Regions from separate parts of the Salinivibrio sp. MA607 genome, predicted to be linked through region 2. Evidence: predicted binding sites of a transcription regulator. Region 2 holds the regulator's gene; the other holds the start of a gene.
The links. The regulator CRP, encoded in region 2, controls carbon source genes, mostly activating them, when cyclic AMP is high. The targets are predictions, from matches to a motif close to TGTGANNNNNNTCACA.
Positions count from the first base shown of each region.

Region 1: malT (HTH-type transcriptional regulator MalT) is a predicted target of CRP. The motif match lies at 1,318-1,333, and genes of this name have one in related genera.

Region 1 covers NZ_MUFJ01000023.1:38,264-44,022, reverse strand. The annotation lists gene BZG81_RS11465 (glycogen/starch/alpha-glucan phosphorylase) at 1-979, opposite strand, end outside; gene malT (HTH-type transcriptional regulator MalT) at 1,488-4,196, shown strand; gene BZG81_RS11455 (methyl-accepting chemotaxis protein) at 4,518-5,684, opposite strand.
Region 2 covers NZ_MUFJ01000001.1:212,493-218,251, reverse strand. The annotation lists gene BZG81_RS01085 (hydrolase) at 1-655, shown strand, start outside; gene BZG81_RS01080 (YheU family protein) at 803-1,021, shown strand; gene BZG81_RS01075 (phosphoribulokinase) at 1,078-1,947, shown strand; gene crp (cAMP-activated global transcriptional regulator CRP) at 2,197-2,829, shown strand; gene BZG81_RS01065 (DUF1338 domain-containing protein) at 2,949-3,740, opposite strand; gene astD (succinylglutamate-semialdehyde dehydrogenase) at 3,751-5,232, opposite strand; gene astA (arginine N-succinyltransferase) at 5,234-5,759, opposite strand, start outside.

The sequences.
Region 1 (5,759 bases), on a different contig from region 2:
TCGTTGGGTGAGTATCGTTAAGCTGAATGGTTTCATACTCCGGCAACGCCGCCAACGCATGTCCGGCTTCCAAGTGACGGCGAAGAATGTCACCCACTGAGGCGGCGCTATGGAAGTACTGCTGCATTAAACGCAGCGTCTTGCCCGCATCATGATTATCGTTGGGGTAAAGGACTTTAGTCAGGTTACCCGCATCAATATCAGCTTGCTGCGCATGGGTGTACTCGCCCGCATTAAAAGCATCAAGCGCGAACGGTGTCAGTGCTCGACCTTCCCACAAACGCAATGGATAAACGGTGTTACTTTGGTAACCGACAATGGGTAAGTCCCAAGGCATTGCCTGGATTTTCAAGCTAGGCACCCATTGACGATAGGTATGCCCCGCTTCTTCAACGACCTCAACATGGCCATAAAAACCAATGGTTTGAGTCAGGTCCGGACGGACGACTTCCCAAGGGTAGCCTTCTGGCTCACGCCATGCATCAGGCGCTTCTTGCTGCGCCCCTTGATCGAAAGATTGGCGGAAAAGGCCATACTCGTAGTGTAAGCCATAGCCAACTGCTGGATATTGCTGTGCCGCGAGTGAATCCATAAAGCAAGCGGCGAGACGCCCAAGCCCACCGTTGCCGAGTGACGGGTCACGCTCTTGCTCTAATAAGTCGGTAAGACCCAGACCGAGTTCACCAACGGCCTCAGCAATCACATCGTATAAACCCATGCTAATCAGGTTGTTGCCCGTCAAACGGCCAATGAGAAATTCAAGAGATAAATAGTTAACGCTTTTTGCCTGTTTGATCGCTTGATCGTTTTCAGTCGCCACCAAGTCGCCTGTTGTGTGCTCAGCCAATGCACGCCCTAAGGCAAGGTACCAATCGCGTTGTTGAGCGGTTTCAGGTGCGTGACCTAGCTGGGTCAAGTGTTGGACCATGCTGATTTTAAACGCACTTTTATCAAAGGCATGTTGCTGTTTTGGGGTCATGTCATAACTCTCAATAATGGAATGAAACCTTGATGGCTATTCATCCTGCCCAACTCGAGAGTAACAAACATCCTCCCACTCACAGTGACGGAAAGGAGGAGATAGCAGGGCGTAGAGAGCTGTGTCACACACCAACAGTGAGCCGCCTCTCATCAATCCTAGCATCCACATACAAGCCAGTGATCAACATCACGTTATGGGACAAAAAGCATTCGAAAAGCAGCATGAAAAGTAAGAAATCACTTTTGTTATTTTTGTGCGCCAGCGCAAATTCTATATTTTCCAGGACACATAAATGTACAAAGCTATTTTAAAGGATAGCGAAAACAAAAAACTATTGTGATATAAATCACAAATATAGGGCGTAGATGCACCATTCTAGAGCAATCAACACAAGAGTGGAGAGAGATCATAGTTTGCTATCTAGGAGTCGCATACACTCCAAGGAGGATAAAGCAGTGTCGCGCTGAGGGGCCGGCACCGTATTTGAGGTTAAGGACAGTGTGTTATGTGGATCCCATCAAAACTTACTCGACCAGGTCGGCTTTATAACGCCATATTGCGCCCTCGGGTGCTCGATATGCTACAACAAGCGCCTCACTATAAATTAGTGATGTTCCGCTCCCCCGCCGGCTATGGCAAAACAACCATGGCCGCACAATGGCTGGCTGATCAGTCCCATGTTGGCTGGTTTAGTATTGATGATAGTGACAATGATAGCTTCCGCTTTATTAACTACTTGTTACAAGCCCTGCATCAAGCCACGCAAGAAGGCTGCGCAAACACCATTAAGCTTGCTGAGAAGCGCCAATTCTCATCGCTTCGTGCACTTTTATCCGATGTGTTTGCCGAGTTAGCGAATTTTCATGCCACCAGCTATCTGGTATTGGATGATTATCAGCTTATTGATAACGAAGAAATCCATGAAGCCATGCGTTTTTTCATCAAGCACATGCCGGATAACCTCACTTTGGTCGTCACTTCACGAGCCAACCCGCCATTGGGCACCGCGAACTTGCGTGTTCGTGACTTAATGATCGAAATCGGGAACGAATTACTCGCCTTTGATAACGAAGAGACCACCCGCTTTTTTAATCAACGCGTGGCCGATGGGGTCGATGAGTCAACCGCCAATGCCTTGTGTACCTACGTTGAAGGTTGGCCGTCAGCATTGCAACTGATTGCGATTCAAGCACAGCACCAAAAGCGTACACTCATGCAAAGCGCGGCCTCGTGTGCCAGCTTTAACCATGCCCACCTTTGGGACTATTTAGCGGAAGAAGTGTTTGATTTACTTGATACTGAAACCCGTCAGTTTTTGATGAAAGTGTCGGTATTAGAAATGTTCAACGATGAATTAGTCTATGCCTTAACGGAGCGCGGCGACGCGTTGGGGATGCTGGAGTCTCTGAACCGCTACGGTTTATTTATTTATCCACTCGAAGGCGACAACAATTGGTTCCGTTTTCACCATCTATTTGCTGAATTTCTTGCCCATGAGCGCCAGGCTCGGATCCCACAGCAGCAACAAACACTGCATCGGCAAGCGGCCTTAGCTTGGCTCAAGCTTGAATCGCCACATCAAGCATTACGCCACGCACGTTATGGCGAGGATGATGCCCTGTTGGCAGATATTCTGAATCAATATGGTTGGCGGATGTTTAACCGTGGGGAGCTATCGACCCTCGAAGCGGCTATCAGCAAGCTAAATAACGAGTACTTGTACCAGTATCCGAGTTTAAGCCTACTTCGAGCTTGGCTTGCACAAAGCCAGCATCGCTATCATGAAGTGGGTGAGCTATTAGCAAGTGCAGAAAAAGCCTATCAAGCTCGCGAAATACCGCTCGACATTGATTATCAAGGCAATGCCAATGCGCTACTTGCACAGGTGGCAATTAATGCCAACGACCCAGAGCGGGCCATGCGCCTGGCTGAAAAAGCACTTGAGCAACTAGATAGCGCCAATTACCGTGGCCGTATTGTCGCGACATCTGTCGTTGGCGAGGTGAACCATGTGCTCGGCGAGCTCGATCGTGCCTTATCGATGATGCAACAAACCGAAAAACTCGCTCGCCAGCACCAAGTGTATCACCAGGCACTTTGGGCAATTTTACAACAAAGTGAAATTCTCCTGGCACAAGGCTATGTGCAAGCGGCATTTGAACTGCTCGACAGTGCCGATCAACTCATTGAAGATCAGCAATTACACCAAGTTCCTTTACATGAATTTGCTTTACGCCTTCGCGCACAAATTCTTTGGTGTTGGAACCGTTTAGACGAAGCCGAAGCCTGTGCCTACAAGGGGCTCCAAGTGCTAGAGAATCAGCCCCCGAGCAAACATCTACACAGTTATTCCATGCTTGCCCGCGTCGCTGTTAGCCGCGGTGAACTCGACAAAGCTGCCAAGCACATTGAGCATATTGAGCATCTATTACGTGAGTCGGTTTATCATGTCGATTGGACCGCTAACGCGTCTTTATCGTTGTTACTCTATTGGCAAGCCAAGCACGAACTTCCTCATATGGAGGAGTGGCTGCATCAAGCCGTTCGCCCCGCATCGGCCTGTAATCACTTTAGCCAGCTTCAATGGCGTAATATCGCCCGGGCGCACCTCCATCTAGGTCAGTATGATCAGGCTCGCCAAGCCATTGATTTTCTCCGTCGCGAGGCGAACCAAGCCAATCTCGTGACAGATAAGAACCGAAATCTTATCGTGGAAGCGGTGCTCGCCAGTAAAGAGCATGAAACGGAGTATGCGAAAACGCAGCTTCAAGAAGCGCTTATACTCACTAATCAGACGGGTATGATGGGTAACTTTTTAATTGAGGGTGACGCTATCTCATCGCTGTTGCATGCATTGATCGAACAACAAGCGCTTGGCGCGTTAGAACGTCATCGTGCACAACAGTTACTGAAAGAAATCGCCAGCCATCAACGCTCTCGCTCAACCCACTTTGATGAAGCCTTTGTCGAAAAACTGGTGAAGCATCCAAACGTTCCTGAATTAGTACGAACCAGCTCATTGACCCAGCGGGAGTGGCAGGTACTTGGCTTGATTTATTCAGGATTCAGTAACGAGCAAATTGCTCATGAACTGGATGTCGCCGGGACAACCATTAAAACCCACATCCGTAACCTTTATCAAAAACTCAACATTGCCAATCGCAAAGAAGCGGTCGTCACCGCCGAAAACCTCTTGCAATTGATGGGCAATTAACCTCGCACCACTACGCCCTCAGAGGTTTCTGGGGGCGTAGTTATACCTCCCGATCTCAAAAATGAGTATTAAATCCATTTTCACTTCAGTGTTCACATCACAATGTTGACCAAGAGTTTTATCCTCACATCTAGCCCGTCCCTTAGGGATAAATTCATACTACGTCTTGTCGCAAGCGGGTTACTGTTGGATTAGCATACATACTTGTATCATGCCATTGATGATAAGTGTTACACAGCTTGTTCGTTACTCTTAAGCTTTAATTTTGTATACAAAAAGGCGAGCTAGTTATAAACTCACCTTTTTGATTCTGAGTATACCTCAAGCAGGACTTTCATTACGGAGTTGAAACTGGTCGAGATCTTGCGTTAGAGCCTCAGCCAAATCACTGACCTTACTCATGTCTTTTTTATTTTCATCAGAGATTTCAGCAGCCTCCTGACTTGATTCAGTCAATCGATTCACGTTTGCAGCAATATCCGTCGACACCGTTCTTTGCTGTTCAATTGCACTTGCGAGAGAGTTGATGCGATCGCTGATTGTTGAGAAATTCTCCAATACGCCCTCGATCGACTGAGAAGTCCCACGAGCCTGTGACGAAGCACTATTTGCAAGCTTTTCGGTACGATCTGACAGCTCAGACGATTGTTTAAGACTACGAAATAGCTCTTTCGTCATATCATTAATTTCACTTGCTGATGATTGGGTGCGACTCGCCAGTTGTCTTACTTCATCGGCGACAACCGCAAAGCCACGGCCTTGCTCACCGGCACGTGCTGCCTCTATCGCGGCGTTAAGCGCTAATAAATTTGTCTGTTCGGCCACATCCGTAATCACAGAAAGAAAGTGCTCTATTTGACCGGCGCTATGTTCCACTTTGTCAAACATTTCAGCCGATACCTTTATCGCAGAGACAAGTTCATCAAGTTCTGCCATCATGTCGCTGAGCTCTTGCTGCGATTGTCGTGAGCTCGAATCAATTTGTCCAGCTTCTTCAGAAATAGCTTGGACATCTTCTGAAAGTGATCCAACTGTCGTCGTCATTTCTTCAACGGCTGTAGCAATACTCTCTATCTTCTCGGTTTGAGCTTCGTTTAAAGCAGCCCCCTTTCTGGCGCGTTTCTCTGACGTGTCCGTGAAATTATCTAAAGTATTGGCGGCTTTTTCAATGTTCCGTACAGTGCGGCGAAGCTTTTCTGCTGCATCATTGAGTGAATGCGAGACTTCAGCGAATTCATCACTGTTTTCAGTATCAATTGAGGCTGCCAGATCACCCTGTGCTAACGATTTTGCAAAGCGATTCACTTTTGCAAGTCCAGCTTTGAAACGACGGTCAATAAAAAGTGCTGCTGAGACTGCAATAATAATGTTAAGACCGAACACGATAGGCTCACTGAACCACGACCATTGAAACATCAACGCCCCCGTTAGAGCCACCATGATGATATAGCTGCCTATCGTTACTCCGCGAATTGATACTCGTCCCATTACCTTGTCCCTTCTTTATTGCGTTGTAGTCAGAATAGCACAGTATTTGTACCATCAAAAAAATTCCAAGTTTGC
Region 2 (5,759 bases):
GACTTATCATTCCGGCGAAACGGAGGACGCTCGGGCATTTTTGACCTATTTACGCCAGACCTACCCGAACAATGAGATTGCCGCTGTGGGAGTCTCTTTGGGAGGAAACATGTTGGTGCGCTACCTGGCCGACTATCAGCATGATCCGATTGTCAGTTGTGGTTGTGCTATTTCTCCCCCGCTCGATTTAGCGGCGTGCTCGACCCGTATTCAACAAGGGTTTTCCCGTGTTTATCAAGCGTATTTGCTACGGTCGATGCGACAAACCTTATCGGAAAAACTTACCCGACACCAAAAAGTGGGTCGGTGGCATGCTGGGGAGCGGCCAAAGATTAAAACTCTGTTCGAGTTTGATCAAACGGTCACCGCACCGCTGCATGGCTTTGACGATGCTCAACACTACTATCAAAGCTGTAGTGGTTTATCTGTCCTTGACGCTATTACGGTCCCACTTGCGATTATCCATGCGAAAGACGATCCCTTTATGACCGACGCAGTGATCCCAACCTCGCCTCTGCCCGCGAATATTGACTATCAACTGAGCGAACATGGTGGGCATGTTGGTTTTGTTACCGGCAGTTGGCGCCAGCCACAGTTCTGGCTGGAGCAGTCGGTGCCTCACTGGTTAGCCTCACGCCTTTGCTCGTCCCGTTAAAAAAGGACGCCACGCAAAGCAAAAAAGACCGACGCACATTGATCTACTGCATTGTGTTGAATGATTGGGTAAAATGCGAGCTGATTCACAATATCAGCATCAAGCACCCTAACGTCTCAGCCATAAATCAACAAAAGGTGATGTAGTATGATGGTTCCTTGGCAATCGGTCCCTGAGGAAACACTGACTCGTTTAATCGAGCACTTTGTGTTACGGGAAGGAACCGATTATGGTGAGCAGGAAGTCAGCTTTGCACAAAAAGTGGCGGATGTTCGCCAACAACTGCAATCCGGCGACGCCGTGATTGTGTATTCTGAGTTGCACGAGACAGTGGATATTCGTCGTAAAGAAGCACTCAGATCTTAGCATCGCTGTACGCAATAAACAGCGATACACATTCAGACTGAATGACAGGGCGCGTCATGTCGGCTAAACATCCAATCATCGCGGTCACCGGCTCTTCAGGAGCAGGGACCACCACCACATCCGAAGCATTCCGTAAGATGTTCCAGATGATGAACATCAAAGCGGCGTGGCTAGAAGGGGACAGTTTCCATCGCTTTACGCGACCGGAAATGGACGTCGAGATCCGTAAAGCACGTGAGCAAGGACGGCACATTAGTTACTTTGGCCCCACCGCCAATGATTTTCCGCGATTAGAGCAGTTTTTCCGTGAGTACGGTGAACTCGGCACAGGCAAATATCGCCGCTACTTGCATACCTTTGACGAAGCGGTGCCCTACAATCAAATGCCAGGGACCTTCACACCATGGCAGGATTTACCCGACAATACCAACGTACTATTTTACGAAGGCTTGCACGGCGGTGTGGTTGATGGTGAGGTCAATGTCGCTCAACATGTCGACCTATTGATTGGTATGGTCCCGATCGTCAACCTTGAGTGGATTCAGAAGTTTGTCCGCGATACCCGCGATAGGGGCCACTCACGCGAAGCGGTCACCGACTCGATTGTGCGGTCGATGGACGATTATTTGCATTATATTACGCCGCAATTCTCACGCACTCACATTAACTTTCAACGGGTGCCGACGGTCGATACCTCCAACCCACTGAACGCCAAAGGCATTCCTTCGTTGGATGAGAGCTTTGTGGTGATCCGCTTTCGAGGGATGAAAAACGTCGACTTTCCTTATCTGCTGCAAATGATCACGGGGTCTTTTATGTCACGGCATAATACACTCGTCGTGCCAGGCGGTAAGATGGGCTTTGCGATGGAACTTATCATCCGTCCATTGATTCAGCAGCTAATCGAAAAAGGCAAGATTGGCTAGGGCGTAGCGCATCTATCGTGTATTACTTCTCAAGCCGTGATCTTAGCCACGTTTTTGCCAGTTTTTTAGGCGGTTGGCCTAGATCAAAATCAAGAAATTGCTAACAAAAAAAGATACACTCTTGTTAACATACAGTGAGCTTGTAGCCCGCGCCCAGACTTCGTATTCTGTGCATAGATCTGGTGGGTTACCCCTCAGACAAAGATAGGACGTTGTTGCCGGGCAACACATGCAGAGGAAATAAGTTATATGGTTCCAGGAAAACCTCAAACAGACCCTACACTCGAGTGGTTCCTTTCACATTGTCACATCCACAAGTATCCGTCTAAAAGCACGCTGATTCATGCAGGCGAAAAAGCGGAGACCTTGTATTACATCGTGAAAGGGTCTGTCGCCGTTCTAATCAAAGATGAAGAAGGCAAGGAAATGATCCTGTCTTATCTTAACCAAGGTGATTTCATCGGTGAGCTAGGCCTTTTCGAAGATGATCAGGAGCGTACCGCTTGGGTTCGGGCTAAGTCTCCTTGTGAAGTGGCAGAAATCTCATTCAAAAAGTTCCGCCAACTGATCCAGGTTAACCCCGATATATTGATGCGTTTGTCCTCACAAATGGCGCGCCGTTTGCAAGTGACCAGCCAAAAAGTGGGGGATCTTGCCTTCCTGGACGTCACGGGCCGTATTGCGCAAACCTTGTTGAATTTAGCGAAGCAACCCGATGCCATGACGCACCCTGATGGCATGCAAATTAAGATCACACGTCAAGAAATTGGCCAAATCGTTGGCTGCTCGCGTGAAACCGTGGGGCGTATTCTTAAAATGCTGGAAGAGCAAAACCTTATTTCAGCCCATGGTAAAACCATCGTGGTATACGGTACCCGCTAATCACAGCGCTCTCTGTATTCCCAACCGACGCCCTGGCGTCGGTTTTTCTTTTTAAAACAAAAAAAAAGGAAGAGCGAACTCTTCCTTAACCGTTTAGGCCTCGTTATATCCACTATTTGTTAGTGCGTGCTCTCAAAAATTTTATCCGCTGAAGCGGCAACAAACCCCTGGTACAACTCACCGTTGGGCAACACATAACGCTTAGCAAACTCATAAAACCCACCTGGAATGGTTTGCGTGCCATCAGAGAAAACAACAGGGACACGGTCAGCCATGGTGGAGGATTGCTCCAGATAAACGGATGCGTCCCCTTTTACTTCCCCACCCGCTTCGTTAATTGCAAAGCCATTGTCTCGCAGCTTTTGATTAACCGATTGGCAATGATCATGAGCCTTTAACTGATTGACACTCACTGTGAAATGATTCGCGCCATAACCGTGCGCGGCTACCCAGGACGCGTATTCACTCTCCTCAGCAAGCGCTTGATAGGTGGCGCTATCGATGTCCCAAAGCCGCCCCTGATGAAGAAAATCGCTCCCTGTTAGTGACGACGCATCGACTTGTGCCACCAGCTTATGAACAATGGCTTGCAGCGCAGGCGAGCATTGCTCGACCATCAATTCACTGATAAACACTTTCGGCATCAAAGGATCGGGGTGCTCGAAATGGCAGGCATTGAGCTTTTTCGCTTCAAAGGTATAGTCCCCTTTTTGCTGATAGCCTAGCGCCAGGAAGGGGCGCGCCAAGACCTCAAGCCCAACCTTGGGCAAACCAAATGTCCGCAAGGCAATATGATCATTGATTAAAGGCTGCCCTTCTTCGAGCAAGGCATGTACCTGATGTGCCGATGGGCAAAGACGGTTAATATAGTCTTGCCATAATTTATCGAATAACGCTTGGCCACTGTCCATATTGGTCTCCTTAATCTTGTTGAGTCGGAATACCGGGGGCGAACGTCTCAGGCAGTACCACCTGCTCCCCTTCCATTGATGCCATGGGATAAGCGCAATAATCGGCGGCATAGTAAGCGCTTGGACGTAAATTACCCGACGCACCTGGCCCGCCAAATGGCGCATCACCGCTTGCCCCTGTCAACTGACGATTACGATTCACAATCCCTGCGCGAATATGATCGAGGAAGTATTGCCATTCGCCCTCGTCTTCACTGATAAGGCCTGCCGACAAACCATAGCGGGTATCATTCGCCTTCGTGATCGCATCAGCCATATCCTGATAGCGCTGCACTTGTAGTAGCGGACCGAAATACTCTTCGTCGGGTAACGCTTGAATGCCACTCACATCTAAAATCCCTGGAGAAATCACCGCATCGTGTAAATGCTCGCACTCTATGACGGGGGTAGCTCCCAGATCGATCAATTTCTGTTGTGTGGCCAAAATCCCCTCGGCGGCAGCCATTGAAATTTGGGCGCCCATGAAAGGCGCGGGATCATCAAACTGGCCACCCACTCGCACGGTTTTGGTCCATTGTGCTAGGCGAGTCAAGATCTTGTCACCCACTTCTCCCTCAGGCAGCAGCAGGCGGCGTGCACACGTACACCGCTGACCGGCACTGAGGTAGGCCGATTGAATAATGGTGTATACCGTGGCGTCTAAATCACCGAACTGATCACTCACCACCAAGGGGTTATTGCCCCCCATTTCCAGCGCCAGCATTTTATCGGGCTGGCCAGCAAACTGACGATGAAGAATATGCCCCGTATTGGCGCTACCGGTAAACAATAAACCGTCAATACCGCGCGCTTGGGCCAGCGCCTCGCCGGTATTGCGCCCACCTTGTACCAGGCTGATCAGTCCTTGCGGTAATCCCGCTTCGAGCCAATAGCCCAAGGTCTTCTCTGCGACTTTTGGCGTCAGCTCAGAGGGTTTAAATACTACGCTGTTGCCCGCCAATAAAGCTGGAACAATGTGGCCATTAGGTAGATGCCCAGGGAAATTGTAAGGCCCGAATACCGCCATAACGCCAAGTGGACGATGGCGTAATACCGCTTGGGTGCCATTGACGTCTTTTTCACGTGAGCCTGTTCTTTCGTGGTACGCGCGCAAGGAGATCGCCACTTTGCCTACCATGGCCCCGACTTCGGTTTTGGTTTCCCACAAGGGTTTGCCCGTTTCTTCGGCAATGACCCGAGCCAGTTCATCGGTATTGGCTTTCACTATCTCGGCAAAGCGCTCCACCAGCGCTTGGCGCTCAGAAAAATCGGTATTGCGCCAACGCAAAAACGCGTCGCGTGCGGCGCTGACCGCTTGCTCCACTTGCGAACGACTCGCTTCTGCACCTTGCCAAATACATTGACTATCAAAGGGGTTTTGCGAGGTCATGATCTCGCCCTCGCCTTTCACCCACTCGCCATGAATCAAATGGCCTGCTGATTGCTTTGTCATTTTATCCCCCCATGGCAATCAAACGCAGTTGATCGCCGTTTTTTACATTCAATGCATCGGCAACCGCTGGGCTAATCACAACTTGATTGGTTTCGTGATCGATCGCAGCTTTCGCCGCGGTGGCACGGAAGCCAGCAAAATCGGTATTCGATATTAAATAATCCTGCGCGCTACTGTGCTCTCTTACGCGCGCTGAGGCGGTGAAAGAGTGACGTACAGACTCAATATTGGGGCGTAAGCATTCTACCGTTGGGCCCGCATCAAAGATGTCGACATAACCACGGCAAGAAAAGCCCTCTTTTTCCAACAAGCGTAATGCTGGACGGGTATTCGGGTGCACTTGACCGATAACTGCACGAGCTTCCTCACTCAGTAGGCTCACATAAATCGGCAATTTAGGCATTAAGTCGGCAATAAACCCTTTGGCACCAATCCCGGTGAGATAATCCGCCAAGGTAAAGTCAATGTTAAAAAAGTTGTCTTTTAGCCACTGCCAAAATGGCGAGTTGCCCTCGTCATCCGACACA